DNA from 2 places in the Liquorilactobacillus satsumensis genome. Region 1 is predicted to be linked to the other one. Evidence: predicted binding sites of a transcription regulator. Region 1 holds the regulator's gene; the other holds the start of a gene.

Evidence for each region. Region 1 encodes NrdR, which represses ribonucleotide reductase genes. Its sites were predicted from a motif close to ACACNATATATNGTGT; they were not measured.
Region 2: pnuC (nicotinamide riboside transporter PnuC) is a predicted target of NrdR. The motif match lies at 1,985-2,000, and genes of this name have one in related genera.

The regions. Positions count from the first base shown of each region.
Region 1 covers NZ_OZ061606.1:543,561-551,418, forward strand. The annotation lists gene rplT (50S ribosomal protein L20) at 58-417, opposite strand; gene rpmI (50S ribosomal protein L35) at 522-722, opposite strand; gene infC (translation initiation factor IF-3) at 755-1,252, opposite strand; ribosomal protein L20 leader region at 1,298-1,428, opposite strand; gene thrS (threonine--tRNA ligase) at 1,482-3,425, opposite strand; gene dnaI (primosomal protein DnaI) at 3,737-4,660, opposite strand; gene AB3Y88_RS02595 (replication initiation and membrane attachment family protein) at 4,676-6,034, opposite strand; gene nrdR (transcriptional regulator NrdR) at 6,056-6,553, opposite strand; gene coaE (dephospho-CoA kinase) at 6,575-7,183, opposite strand; gene mutM (DNA-formamidopyrimidine glycosylase) at 7,184-7,858, opposite strand, start outside.
Region 2 covers NZ_OZ061606.1:1,335,576-1,343,433, reverse strand. The annotation lists gene gyrA (DNA gyrase subunit A) at 1-592, shown strand, start outside; gene rpsF (30S ribosomal protein S6) at 779-1,066, shown strand; gene ssb (single-stranded DNA-binding protein) at 1,090-1,629, shown strand; gene rpsR (30S ribosomal protein S18) at 1,662-1,898, shown strand; gene pnuC (nicotinamide riboside transporter PnuC) at 2,197-2,961, shown strand; gene AB3Y88_RS06170 (DHH family phosphoesterase) at 3,469-5,475, shown strand; gene rplI (50S ribosomal protein L9) at 5,500-5,949, shown strand; gene dnaB (replicative DNA helicase) at 6,001-7,395, shown strand; gene AB3Y88_RS06155 (adenylosuccinate synthase) at 7,741-7,858, shown strand, end outside.

The DNA.
Region 1 (7,858 bases):
AAAAAGGGCTATGCCAAAAATCTACTTTTGGCACAACCCTCTTGCTTTTTACTACAACTATTTTGCTAATGCTTTTTTTGCTTCATCAACAATTGCTGTAAATGCTGCACCGTCAGTGATTGCTAAGTCAGCTAACATCTTACGGTTAACATCGATTTGCGCAAGCTTTAATCCATGCATCAATTTGCTGTAACTAATATCGTTCATCCGTGCTGCAGCGTTAATACGTGCAATCCACAATTTACGGAAATTAGTTTTCGTCTTGCGGCGATCACGAAAAGCATATTGGTAAGACTTCATTACCTGTTGTTTTGCGACTTTAAATTGGATATGCTTTGCTCCACGATATCCTTTTGCTAATTTAATCATTCTCTTACGGCGTTGGCGCGTAACTGTTCCACCCTTAACACGTGGCATGAAAATTCCTCCCTTATCTTATCCAAGCAGCTCTCATCTGAGGCTGACCTGCATATAGGTCTTCTTGAGACCCTCATCAAAATTAATTGAAACCCGGACAAATATTATTTAACTTGAGATAACATTTGTTTGATACGTTTCATATCAGAACTTGACACCATAGATGGCTTGCTTAATTGACGACGTTGCTTCTTCGTCTTGCCATGAAAGCGATGGCTTGTAAAAGCATTAGCACGCTTTAAACCGCCGTTTCCTGTCCGTTTGAAACGTTTTGCTGATGCACGATGTGTTTTTTGTTTTGGCATAATACTCTTCCTCCTAGTGTTAAAAAAACTAGCTATTCAGCTTTAGGTGCTAGCATCATAAACATGCTGCGTCCATCCATCTTTGCTCTGGATTCAACAGTCGCAACTTCGTCGGTTTCCTTTGCAAAGCGATTTAAGACATCATAGCCGATCTCTTTATGCGTGATTGCTCGTCCTTTGAAACGAATAGAGACTTTAACTTTGTCCCCTTTTGAAAGAAACTTGCGCGCGTTTTTCATTTTTGTATTAAAGTCATTGACGTCAATTGTTGGACTTAAACGCACTTCTTTAACATTCACAATCTTTTGGTTCTTTCTGGCCTCACGCTGTTTCTTTTGCAGTTCAAAACGATACTTTCCGTAATCCATAACCCTGGCAACAGGTGGTTTCGCTTTTGGTGCAACTAAAACGAGATCAAGATTAGCCTGTTCTGCTAACCGCAGTGCTTCTTGTTTGGTTTTTACCCCAAGCTGGGAACCATCATTGGCAATCAACCGTACTTCACGTGCACGAATGCCTTCGTTTACCATTTTATCAACTGCTATGGTATTTCACCTCCATTAAAATTAAGAGAAAACACAGAAAAAATGCGGGTAGTTAACAAAAACTACCCGCAAACCGTTATTTCATAATTCGAAATTAATTACTCATAGCCCGTAAACTAACACGTTTGCTAGGCGAGAAGCGGGTGCTTCTGCTTTTCTCAACCGTTTAATTGTAGCAACTATCAAACTTCATGTCAAGGATGAATGCCCATTTTTATTTGTTAGGCCGACTGTAGCTTTCAATATCTGCTAAAATCTCATTGATAAAACCGGCAGCAGTTGCGTTTGTCATTTGTTTTTCACCATATCGACGAACAGAGACTCCATTTTCTGCTACTTCTTTATCACCGACTACTAAAGTATAAGGTACTTTGTTAACCTGTGCCTGTCTTACTTTATAACCCATCTTTTCATTTCTGCTATCAATTTCAACTCGAATTTGATGAGCAACTAGACGGTCACGCAACTGTTTGCAATATTCTTCATGCAATTCATTTTTAACAGGGATTATCGTGACCTGCTGTGGTGCAAGCCATGTTGGGAACGCACCCTTATAGATTTCTGTCAAATAGGCAGTGAATCGTTCCATGGTTGAAACAATTCCACGATGAATCATAACAGGACGATGTTCTTCACCGTCAGCACCAATGTAGTGCAGATCAAATTTCTCAGGCAATAAGAAATCAAGTTGGATAGTTGAAAGTGTTTCTTCACCGCCGAGTGCTGTTTTGGTCTGGACATCAAGTTTGGGACCATAAAACGCTGCTTCGCCTTCTGCTTCAAAGTAATCAAGACCAAGGTCGTCCATCGCCGACTTCAGCATCTTTTGTGACTTTTCCCACATTTCATCATCATCAAAATACTTATGGGTATTCTTAGGATCACGATAGCTTAACCGGAAACGATAATCCTTGATATCAAAATCAGCATATACAGAAACCATTAACTGCAACGTTTGTTTAAACTCTTCTTCGATTTGATCAGGTGCTACAAAGGTATGACCATCATTCAAAGTCATTTCCCTTACACGCGAAAGTCCTGTCAAAGCACCCGATTTTTCATAGCGATGCATCATTCCAAGTTCTGCAATCCTTAAAGGAAGGTCGCGGTAAGAACGAATGTGATGATTGTAAATTTGAATATGCGATGGGCAGTTCATTGGACGTAATTCCAACATTTCACCGTCGCCCATATCCATTGGAGGAAACATATCTTCACGGTAATGATCCCAATGACCTGATTGCTTATAAAGATCAAGGTTAGCTAACACAGGAGTATAGACATGTTCATAACCACGCGAAACTTCTTTATCAATAATATAACGTTCAATTGTCCGGCGGATTGTGGCACCCTTAGGCATCCAGTAAGGTAATCCTGCACCAACTTTAGGATCAACAAAGAACAAATCAAGTTCATTTCCAATCACACGATGATCGCGTTCACGGGCTTCTTGCCTTCTTTGCAGCTCTGTTTCCAATTCTTTTTGTTTAAAGAATGCAGTTCCGTAAACACGTTGCAGCATTGGATTACTTGAAGCACCCTTCCAATAGGCACCTGCGACTGACAGCAATTGGAAAACCTTGATTGAACTTGTCTGTGAAAGTGTCGGTGTTTGCGAAACATCTACAAAATCGCCCAAACGATGTACGAGTACCTGATCTTTTCCTGTTTCTTTAATAAGTTCAGTTGTATAAGGATCATCTGCAACTAATTTAAGTGCCGCTGCTTGTGACAATACGGCTGCTTTAACCGGAACATTTTGTTTCACAATTGCTTTCATCTTTTGCGTAATTTTTTCAAAATCAGTCTCAGCAACCTGGCCCTGAGCATTATCAGTATCAAGATAAAATCCGTGCGCAGTCTCCTGCACTTCTCCAAAATTCATTGTCGGATAAAGTTCTTGCAGTGCAGCACCTAAAACAAGTGCTGCGGTGTGCCATAAGATCCGCAAACCCTCTGCTGTTTCTTTCGTAATGATTTCAATTTTTCCGTCTTCTACAAGCGGAAACTCGTAGTCAATCAGCTCACCATTAAGACGCCCAGCTACTGCCTTTTTAGCTAAACTAGTACTAATTGACTTCGCAATCTCTTCCGTTGTTGTTTCTTTTGCAAATTCTTTGACCGTTCCATCTGGAAATTCAAGCTTAATTTTTTCCATAATTCTCAATACCTCCCCGTAAAAATAAATAAAAAAAGCCCCTAACGTGCGCTTGCACATTAGGGACGTTAAGAACGCGGTTCCACCCAAAATTTAAAGTCATGCTTAGCATAACTTCCTCAAGACGTTGCTAACGAAACGAATCGTTCCAACTTTTCATTGGAAAAACAAATGGAAGTGGTCAGCTATATCAACTGGACAGTTTTCAGTTAGTACCGTCCATCCCTGCAAGGATAAGCTCTTTATCTTCCACGGTTAACATCTATTATTAAACCACTATCTTTTTGTTAATTCAAGACTAACTTTAGATTTTAAGAATGCCTTCTATTACGCCCAATGACTGTGTATTCTCGAGCTAAAAAGCGAATGCGTTCCATGATACGGCGTGCCTTAAGTGGCTCCGCCTCACCGCGATTATTAATTGTTAAATACTGCTCCTGCAACTCTTTCATTGATAGATTTGAACTAAAAAAGGTCGACAACTCTTCTTGCATTCGATATTGTAAAATAACGCCCAAGACATCATCTCGTAACCAGCTTGACAGTTGATCAGCACCTAAATCATCGAGCATTAAAATCGGAGCTTTTTTAACACTTTCAATCATTGCCAGTGTACCGCCGCCACTAATTGCATTTTTAAGTTCAACAGCAAAAGAAGGAAAATGAAGAAGCGTCGACTGGTATCCTTCTTCGGCTAAGCCATTTGCAATCGCTCCTAGCAAGAAAGTTTTACCTACACCGAAGCTGCCTTCCAGATACATCCCTGGAATAAATGTTTGCGGTTGCGCAATATATTGCTCAATAAAGTTCCCAGCCGCAGCCGCAACTTCTTCACGTCCTTCTAAATCATAATCCGACAATTGTGCAGCTTTAACACTTTTAGGCATATTCAAAGAACGGACACGTGCACGCACAGCCTGTTGCTTTCTAGCAAGCAGTAATTGTTCACTTGGGACATACGCAACCTCAATTAGATGATTATTCAAAATCAGCTGGGGCCGATATCCTGGTACTGGAACTTCTTCTCCATTTGCCAACTTTTTTTTAATTGTCACAAATTCGTAAACCTTACTTGCACTGCGGACGAGATCCTCTTTTGATAACTCAGTTTGATTTTCTTTAATAAACCGTGCAACTTCTTGATCAGCAAAAGCTTGTCGAATCAGTTGTTGATAATTTTTGGTCCAGTTGTGCTTTTTTAACTGTTGCGCAAGTTCATCACCGACGTTCTTCATTTTTTCGCCCCCTTCTTACTGTTTCTTTTTAAATTTGCTAAGACGCGCTTTTAACTTCTGCCGGTCTGCTTCGCTGAATTTAGATTGCGGTGTTAACTGTGCTCCATCCTTTGCCCAATCAGGTAACTTTTCTTTTTGAATTACCTGCGTGCGTCTGCGCGGTCGTGTTTTCGAAGTCGGCGTTTTTTGTTGCTTCTTAAGTGAATTGAAACTGCGTACCTGCTGCATTGCTTCTTCAGGAGTCGCGATCTTTTTTTGACTCCAATCGGAAATCACCGCTTCAAAAAAATTTCGATTCAACAATGCCATTTCTCTGTCAATCATCATGTAATGAATCAAAACATTAATCACAGCAGGGTGAAAAAGTTTCTTTTGTCCAACCCATTCTAAAGTATGCAATTCAGAAGCTGTCGCAAAGCTCCCTTTTTCCTTTTTCAAGACGCGCAGAAAGTCTGCCGGTGCATAGGCGCGACACGCATCTAAGAGTCCTTGATCTTCTTGTCGCAACTGAGGAACATCTTGGCTGGTAACAGCTTCAGCCTGTGGCTGGTTCACCTGTTTTGTAAGCGCACCTTGTGGTTTTTGCTGTTGTACTAACTTTTCAAAAAGTGCAAAATCAACTTTGTTAGTTGCTACATTTGCGGCTTGCTCCAAAAGATTAACCAGCGTAAGCTCATCAAGTCCATAAACTACGTGTGCCACTAATAATTTTTTTTCATGCTCCAACACCTGCTTTGTATCTATAAATGAATGTTCAAGCAGCGCAACTACGAAAGTACGATCAAGTCCAGTCTCTTTCCAACTCATCTCAGGCTTTTTCGTCGCAGAGCTCTCGAAAAGACTTGCTAATCGAGTCTTTTGTTGCAGTGTGCGCGGTTGAATATTGAAAACTTCCAAGAAATGTTTAGTCGTCTCAACTGCTTGTGGGTGCTCAAAAAGCGGGTTAAAAAAGTAGTGCTGCAGCGCTTTAAATTGCTGCTCTCCAACAGTCTCAAGCAAGAGTGTCCGCAAAAGATCATCTTCAAAAAATGCACGTGGAAGTTGGGGTGCCTGTAATTCGTAAAGAACAACTTTCCCCAATTGATCTTCTTGTTCATACGTCCGTAACAGTCCAATTGCTTCTAATTTACACCGTGCCTCATATAGCTTATTTGCTCCCATATCCAATAGCTCTAACAGAGTTGTGTGCATTCTGCGTTCAGAGAGCGAAACCCTCTGTGCAACAAACGTGCGCAATAGCATATAAAGACTGAATGAAGCTGCTCCAATCAGGGGTTGATATAGTTTAATGACTATTTCAGGATCACCTGCAAGCAACTTCTGCCGAGAAAAAACAATGAATCCATCTTTGGGTGAAAAACTATCGTTAACCATCGTCAAGCTGGTCACTCCCCCTTACTGATCATCGGATTCATTCTCATTTTTATTTTTATTTTTTTTATCACGTGCCATCATTTCCTTGAGTTCTTTCAAGAAAACTTTCATGTCCTTAAATTGGCGATAAACACTCGCAAAACGGATGTAAGAAATTTCATCAACATCCGCCAATAAGCCCATTACATATTCACCAATCAGTTGACTGGAAACTTCATTTTCGCCTAATGACCGGACCTTATTTTCAACGTCATCAACGATGCGTGTGATTTCATCCATACCTACCGGACGTTTTTCTGCAGCACGGACAATTCCACGTAGAATTTTCTCGCGGTTAAACTCCTCACGTGTTCCATTCTTTTTAATGACAAGTAACGGTGTCGCTTCAACTCGTTCAAAAGTAGTAAAGCGAAACCCACAGGCCTCACACTCGCGTCGGCGCCTGATTACATGTCCGCCATCAGCAGGTCGGCTATCAACCACGCGCGAACCATTATGATGGCAGCGGGGACATTTCATATTTTTCACCTCGTTAAAATACTATGCTTTTTCTGCAAACCCATTCGTTATAAGCCATTTTAGCACTTGTGACAGGGTTTCTTCAACTTCTTTAGTATTATCAATCACAATGTCAGCACGTTGGTTGCGCTCTTTTTCGGACATTTGTGCTTCAAGACGTTCCTTGGCCTGCTGTTGCGTTAATCCATCGCGGTTCATTAAACGTTGAAGCTGCAATGTTTTGCTGCTTGAAATCGTCATTACACTATCACAGTATTTTGCATATCCGCCCTCAAATAATAAAGGAATTGCCAACACAAGTAGCTTTACTTTTTTTTCTTTATAAACCTTTAGTTGCCGATAAATCTCTGCGTGAATCAACGGTCCCATAATGCGATTCAAGCTCGCCAGCTTATGCTGATCCGCAAAAACAAGATTTCCCAATTTTTGACGGGCTAACTGTCCCTTAGAAGTGAGGATCTCCGTGCCAAAGACCGCCACGATCTGCTTTAAGCCCGGAGTTCCAGGACATGCCACCGTGCGTGCGATTACATCTGCATCGATCACGACTGCACCTGCTTTTTTTAGGTAATCGCTGACAGTTGTTTTGCCAGCTGCAATGCCGCCAGTCAACCCCAAAACATATGTCAATTATTTCACCTTCTGACATTGCGGGCAAAAGGTGGTCCCACGCTGCCCGACCACTATTTTTTTCAGTGGTGTTGCACAGCGTTCGCAAGGCTGTCCTTTTCTGCCGTAAGCATGTAGTTGTTTTTGAAAAGAACCTGCGTGCCCAAACGTATCAGTATACGTAAAGACAGTTGTCCCTCCTTGGCTAGTTGCTCGTGCTAGCTCAGTGATAATTTCATCATGTAAGCGATCAGCCTCACTTTTGCTGAGGTGTGCAGCAGGTGTCTGCGGATTTATTTTACTAGACCATAAAACTTCGTCTGTATAAATATTCCCCAACCCCGCAACAATCGTTTGATCTAGTAAGGCAGGCTTAATCATTTTTTTCTTATGTTTCAATCTTTCATAAAAAAGTTGCTTGTCAAATAAAGCTGCTGTCGGCTCGGGACCTAGCTTCTTTAACCCTGGAAGTTGTTGGACCTGCGCCGTTTTCACCAAATGCATCCTGCCAAATTTGCGCACATCATTGTATCTTAATTGCTGACCATCAGAAAGTGTAAAAACAATGTGCGTATGTTTTTCAAGTGGAGTTTTAGGATTTTCAACAAAGTACTTTCCTTCCATCCGTAAATGGGAGACAAACGATATCCCAGTATCGAAATTAAAGATCAAATATTTTCCGCGCCGTGTAATACT
Region 2 (7,858 bases), 790 kb from region 1:
TGCAGAATTTGCCAATATTCGTAGCAATGGACTCAAGGCGGTTTCGCTCAAAGATAATGATGAATTAATCAATGTGCTCATTACGGATGGCACGCAAAATATTATTATAGGGACTCATCTCGGTTATGCTGTGAGTTTCAAGGAAACAGACGTCCGTTCAATGGGAAGGGCTGCTACGGGTGTGCGTGGAATCAGGTTGCGTCCAGCTGACTATGTCATTGGCGTAGATGTGCTTTACCCAGACAGTCATGTGTTTGTAGTTAGTGAAAATGGTTACGGCAAACAAACACCTGCAAAAGATTATCCAATTAAGGGCCGTGGTGGCAAGGGAATCAAGACCTCAAACGTTACGACTAAGAATGGACCGCTGACAGGGTTAACTACAGTCAAGGGTGACGAAGATATTATGCTGATTACAAATAAGGGTGTAATGATTCGTTTCAATATTCAGACAGTCTCAGTTACGGGGCGTGCAACTTTAGGTGTTCATTTGATTAGAGTTGATGATGAAGCACTAGTTTCAACAATGGCTAAGGTTGTGCCGGATGAAACAAGCAGTGAGGAAACAGACGAAGAACAAACAGAAGAATAATTTTCGGCTAATTTGAGCAAAATCACGTAATTAAAAGCAGAGGGCTTTTCGGGATTGCCTTGCATTACAGTGCCATAAATGATATAATTCTTCTTCGTTAGTATCTAACTCGAAATAGATTTAGATTACTTTCCTTGCTCTTAACAAGGTTAAGAGCCAATAGTCCATAAGGAGGTGTAAACAGTCATGACTTACGAAGTTACTTATATTATCAGCCCAGCAATTGATGAAGCCGCAAAAAATTCTTTGGTAGAACGCTTTGATGGTATTTTGAAAGACAACGGTGCTGAAGTCGTAGATTCAAAAGACTGGTCTAAACGTCGTTTTGCATACGAAATCGGTGGTTTTACAGAAGGTACTTACCATATTGTAAATATTAAAGCTGATGACGCAAAAGCAATCGATGAATTTGACCGTCTTGCTAAAATTAATGATGGAATTTTACGTCATATGATCGTTAAGCGCGAAGCTTAATCACATGAAGGAGGAACTGAACATTGATCAATAGAGCTATTCTTGTAGGTCGATTAACACGTGATCCCGATTTGCGTTATACCTCCAGTGGTGTTGCAGTTGCGACATTTACTGTCGCTGTCAACCGTCAGTTTACCAATCAGCAAGGTGAACGTGAAGCTGATTTTATCAATTGTGTAATTTGGCGCAAGTCTGCAGAAAATTTTGCAAACTTCACGCATAAAGGTTCACTAGTTGGAGTGGATGGGCGTATCCAGACACGTTCTTATGAAAACCAACAGGGCAATAGGGTCTATGTGACAGAAGTCATTGTTGACAATTTTTCGTTGCTTGAGTCACGTTCGCAATCTGAGCGTTATCAACAACAACATGGCAATGACACGCAAGGTTCAGATTCTTCTCGGAATCCAGCAACTAATAATTCAGAAAACAATCCGTTTGGAAATTCAGTGAATAAAAATTCTACTGAAAACAATGCACCTAAATCTGGTAATAATAATAACGATCCATTCGCGGATAATGGAAAACAGATTGATATCTCTGATGACGATCTGCCATTCTAGATTTTTAGGTAACAGAAGGAGGGAACATCAACATGGCACAACAGCGTAGAGGTGGTCGTCGTCGTCGTAAAGTAGACTTTATTGCGGCTAACCACATTGAATATATCGATTATAAAGATACAGATCTGTTGAAACGCTTTATCTCTGAACGAGGAAAGGTTTTACCTCGTCGAGTAACAGGAACAAGCGCTAAGAATCAGCGTCGTTTGACAATTGCAGTTAAACGTGCACGCATTATGGGACTTCTTCCATTTGTTACAGAAGAGTAGTCTTAAAAAAAAGACCATCACGGTCTTTTTTTTTGTGCATTTTCAGTTAAATGTAACGTTTATGCATTTATCTTACAACACTCTATATACTATATATAGTATTGAATTTAGCGATCTAATACTACATATATTGCTGCAAGTCAAGACTACTATTTAAGTTTTAAGCGCATATAATCAAAAGAGAAGGAAGCGTCAGCTTGTCGCGTAATTTTGAAAACTAAGTTTTTATTAGGTAACGTGATTACTGATAAGCGATGTTAATTCGGATAATGCAAGATAGTATTAAGGAGATGTCTGGATGTTTGATCGTTATGTGGATGTTTTGACAAATTTGCCAAAATATTCAAAAAATGTTTTTAGAAAGAATTATTTTAGTTGGTTGTTTAACCAGTGCCGTGGTTGGGGGAGATTCAGTTATGGTTTGCTGATCTTTAACTTTGTTCTTCAGGTAATTTCATTAGTACAATCATTTAATGCGGCACCATTGCAATCAGGACTGTCCTTTATTGGTGGGAATCTTTCAGTTGCTTGTGTGATTGGAATTTCAAACCGCTCAGGAATACAGGGATGGGCTGGAGCATTCAGCGCAATTTGTATTGCATCCGTAGGTTTTATGGCTGGAAATTTCGCGACTGCATGGGAACAGATCGGATATTTACTTTTTCTGGATTTCTTTTGCATCTTAGATCCTAAGTGGAATGATAATATTCAAGCAGAAAAATTTGAAAATTTACGTGAATGGCTTTATTACATAATTTTCTTTGTGCTTGCTTGGGGAGTTATTTATTACATTTTTAGTTTAACAAGTGATCCACGTGTTTTTCTTGATAGTTTGAATCTTGCGATGGCAATTACAGGCTCGTTGCTTGAACTTAATCGTAAACGAGAACAGTATTTTGTTTGGACAATCAGTTCAGTCTTTACCATTGCATTATGGATTCAGACCATGTTGCAAGGTGATGGTAATTTTGCATTGATTTTCAGCTATAGCGTGTTTTTCTTGAATGATATGTATGCATTTTTCAGCACTCGCGGATGGTTTAGAACCAGTCACCAGATTTAAAATTGTCATGATGTCTTGGCTGTAAAATGATTTCAAAACAAAAAAGATGGTAATAACGAAGTGCCTTTCAAACTCTGGTTTTATTAGCTAGGGTTTGGGGGGTATTTTTGTGTCTAACCTCAAATTGCGCATAATCATAACCCGCCTATTTTGCAATTTGGTGTTAGTGCTCGAAGGCTTGCTGAGCTGGCTGGCACTTTTTTTAACGTGCTCCACCCTGCAACCACCTGTGCCTAAGCCTAAATTACGCGTAACCAAACCCAGGTGACTTTGTAATTCAGGACTTAGCTCACGGCGGCTGAACGCTGGGTGTCGCACTTTTGCAAAAATACGATTTTAGCGATCAGTCTTATCAAATGTGTATCAATGAATTGTTTGTGTTAAAATAGTATGCAAACAAGATTTCACTAAAGTACATATGAAAAATTTTGGTTATAGGTGGGGGCACCTTTTTCTGAAGGAGAAGATCCTGAGAGCGATCTTTGCAAGAATGTGAGGAGAAAGACAGTGAAACAGTTATTTTCGAAAGATTTATGGCATTTACCAGCCTTTATGAAGAATAGTAAAATCAGGTTGATCGCTTTTTTCTTGCTGGCAATGTCACTAGTGTGCGCTGTTATGGCTTTTTTAGTTAATCCGATTCTTGGATTAATTATTCTCGTAATGGTGGTGCTAACAGTTGTAGTCGCTTCCTTTACACTTAAGGCGATTACAGAAGATACTAACGAGTATATTTCGGATTTATCGTATCGGATCAAACGCGGCGAACAAGAGGCGTTGATCAAGATGCCGATTGGAATTCTTTTTCTGAATGAGCGTAATGAAGTCGAATGGGTAAATCCATATTTGCAGCAGTATTTTGGTAATAATGAGGTCTTAGGGAAACCTCTTGCTGAAATTGATGCGGAACTGGCCAAGCTTGTTGCAGAAAATCGAGAGAATAAAAAGCCGATTGAGGTTTCATGGGGACAATATAAATTACAATTGCTGATTCAAAAGGATATTCATGCTATTTACTTAATGGACATTACCCATTATGCCGAAATTCAACAACATGATTTAGATACAAACGTTGTAATTGGTCAAGTCTTTTTAGATAACTATGATGAAATCACGCAGTCGTTAAACGATAAGGCTGTTTCCAATTTGAGTAATTATGTGACGAACGAGCTTTCAAATTGGGCTAAAAAATATCAAATGTACCTTAAGCGAATTGATGATGATCATTTCTTTATTTTGGCATATTCAAGTGTTTTAAAACGCCTGGAAGATAATAAATTTAAGATCTTGGATCGAATTCGTGAACGAACTTCTAAACAGAATTTGCCATTAACATTAAGTATCGGAATTTCCTATGGTGATGATGATCTTGCCCTGCTAGCCAAGATTGCACAAAGTAACTTAGATCTGGCATTGGGGCGTGGAGGCGATCAGGTCGTCGTTAAGACCCCTGATGGTGAAGCACGCTTTTATGGCGGAAAGACTAACCCAATGGAAAAACGGACACGGGTTCGTGCCCGAATGATCTCACAGGCCTTACAGGAGTTGATGAATCAAACTGATCAGATTTTTGTGATGGGTCATAAACAACCTGATATGGATTCTGTGGGCGCATGCCTTGGGATTCGCAGAATTGCTGCAATGAATCAAAAAAAATGCTGGATTGTTTTGGATCAGGAAAAGCTGCATTCAGATGTTGCTCGTTTAATGGATGAGTTAGGGCAATATCCTGAAATAAAAGGGACGGTTTTAACTCCGGAAGAAGCCGAAGAAAAGGCAACTGAACAAAGTCTGCTGATTATGGTTGATCATTCAAAACCGTCAATTTCAGCCAGTGAAGAGCTTTACCAGCAGCTTTCAAATCGTGTAATGGTAATTGATCATCATCGTCGGGGTGAAGAATTCCCTGAAAATCCAATTTTAGTGTATATTGAACCATATGCATCTTCAACTTGTGAATTAATTACTGAGATGTTTGAGTATCAATCACGTGAGAGCGAACCGATTAATAAAATCGAAGCAACTGCAATGTTAACAGGGATTATTATTGACACTAAATCATTTACACTACGGACAGGGACGCGTACGTTTGATGCTGCTAGTTATTTGCGCTCTGTCGGGGCTGACTCTGTGCTGGTGCAGCATTTCATGAAGGAAAATGTAAATAACTTCTTGCAGCGCAATCATTTAATTGATCGTGTTGAATTTGTCGGCAATCGCGTCGCACTTTGTGTGGGTGAAAAAGACAAAGTCTACGATCCAGTGACTGCTGCTCAGGCAGCTGATTCACTGTTGAATGTCAGTGGAGTGGATGCTTCGTTTGTTGTTACCAGAAGAGCCGATGGTAGAATTGGAATCTCGGCTAGAAGTAACGGCGAAGCAAATGTTCAGGTTGTAATGGAGCAATTAGGCGGCGGTGGACATTTATCAAATGCTGCAACCCAACTTTCGGAGGTAACGATTGAGGAAGCACGCGCACAACTTTTAGATGTAATCCAACAGCATGAAGAATAGTAATATTGAGGAGGCAGTAATAAAATGAAAGTTATTTTTTTACAAGATGTAAGAGGCAAGGGCAGACGTGGTGAAGTTAAAGAAATTGCAGATGGCTATGCTAACTTTTTAATAAAGGCTAATAAGGCTAAGGCAGCAACTGCACAGGCTATCAGTCAGCTCAAGGGCCAGCAACTGGCAGAAAAGAAGAAGGATGCTGAAGAATTGGCAGCTGCTAAGGAGCTGAAAGAAAAGCTAGAATCTGGCAAAATGGTCGTTGAGATCAAAGCAAAAGCAGGTGCGGATAGCAGGTTATTTGGGTCTATTACCAGCAAGCAGGTGGCCCAAGCTTTCGAAAAACAATATGGCTTAAAAATTGATAAAAGAAAGATGGAACTCACAGTTCCGATCAAGTCGTTAGGCTATACTAATATTCCTGTTAAATTGCATAATCAAGTGACTGCAAAAATTAGAGTTCATGTTGCTGAAAAATAAATTTGCCGAAATTGGCAAGCTGTTTCAAGTTAGCTGAAAGGTGAAGTAATTATGAGTAATGATGTTTTGACTGATCGTTTGCCACCGCAAAACATTGAAGCTGAACAGGCTGTCCTTGGGGCCATTTTTTTACGTTCAGATGCTTTAGTGGAAGCAATGGTCTACTTGCAGCCGGATGATTTTTACCGCCGTGCACACCAAATTATTTTTCAGGCCATGATCGAATTGAATAATCAAGATGAAATTATCGATGTTGTGACTGTCAATAATTACTTAAAGGCTAACCAACAAGTAGATGATGTTGGCGGGGTTGGCTACATCGCTGAGTTGGCTGCAGCAGTTCCAACGGCCGCTAACGTGGTTTACTATGCCAAAATTGTTGAAGAAAAAGCACTTATGCGCCGTCTGATTGCGACAGCCACCAATATTGTTACACAGACGTATACTCAAGATGACGATGTAACCACACTTTTAGATGACGCTGAACGTCAGATTATGGACGTCTCAGAGCGGCGAAATCGGAGCGGCTTTAAACCGATTAAGGATGTTTTGAATAGTGCCATTGAAGATATTGATAGGTTGTATCAGCAAAATGAGGATATTACCGGGCTTGCAACCGGATATCATGAGCTGGATAAAATGACAGCTGGCTTGCAACCGGATAACTTAATTATTCTAGCTGCACGGCCGGCTGTTGGGAAAACAGCCTTTGCCTTGAATATCGCACAAAATGTGGGTACCAAAACTGACAAAACAGTGGCAATCTTTTCACTTGAGATGAGTGCCGAGTCGTTAGTTAATAGAATGCTCTGTGCTGAAGGAAGCATAAATGCTAATCATCTGCGCACAGGGCAGCTGAATGATGAGGAATGGAAGAACTTAATTGTTGCTATGGGTTCACTTTCTCAAGCAGCGGTCTTCATTGATGATACACCAGGAATAAAGATGGCTGAAATTCGCGCAAAATGTCGTCGTTTAGCTAAAGAGCAAGGAAACCTTGGCCTAGTCGTGGTGGATTATTTGCAGTTGATTGAAGGTTCTAATAAGGAAAGCCGCCAACAGGAAGTTTCCGAAATCTCGCGACAGCTCAAAAAACTTGCAAAAGAACTGTCCGTCCCGATTATTGCACTTTCACAGCTTTCACGTGGAGTTGAGCAAAGACAAGACAAGCGACCTGTGCTCTCTGATATTCGTGAATCCGGTTCAATTGAACAGGATGCTGATATTGTAGCTTTTCTTTATCGTGACGATTATTATGAACGCTCCGAGGGTGATCAGGATGATGAGAATACCCAGCAAGATGATGAGACACAGGATGTCGGAGAAGTCGAAGTAATTATTGAAAAGAACCGTTCTGGACCACGTGGAACCGTAAAGTTATTATTTGTTAAATCATATAATAAGTTTTCTTCAGTCGCCTATGTTCCAGAAAGTCAAAAAAAATAGTAATAAGGTTTAGATTCGATGCAAAAGCTGACCAATTTCAGTTTTAACAGCGAATCTTTTTGTTTGTAGGCTAAGCCTGTCTTGCGTATAACCAAGCTTAGGTTATTTTGTAATTCAGCTCCAATTCTCCAAACCAAGCACTTTTTACACAGTTCTTGAAGTTGTTCACCTTAATAAAAAGAAATCCCTTTTTAAAAAATTAAAGTTCGTTATTTTTTTGATAAAATATTATTTTCATGATAAATATTCGGGATTTACTTGAAAGATGGGTGGGCGACTGATACAATTATCGAGGTTAGTGAAATTACAATTTTTATCCAAATTTTTTTTATGAGGTGAGTGTTCATGTCATCAGTAGTAGTAGTTGGGAGTCAATGGGGCGACGAAGGAAAGGGAAAAATAACAGATTTTCTTAGTCGAAATGCCGAAGTAATTGCACGTTATCAAGGCGGTGATAATGCTG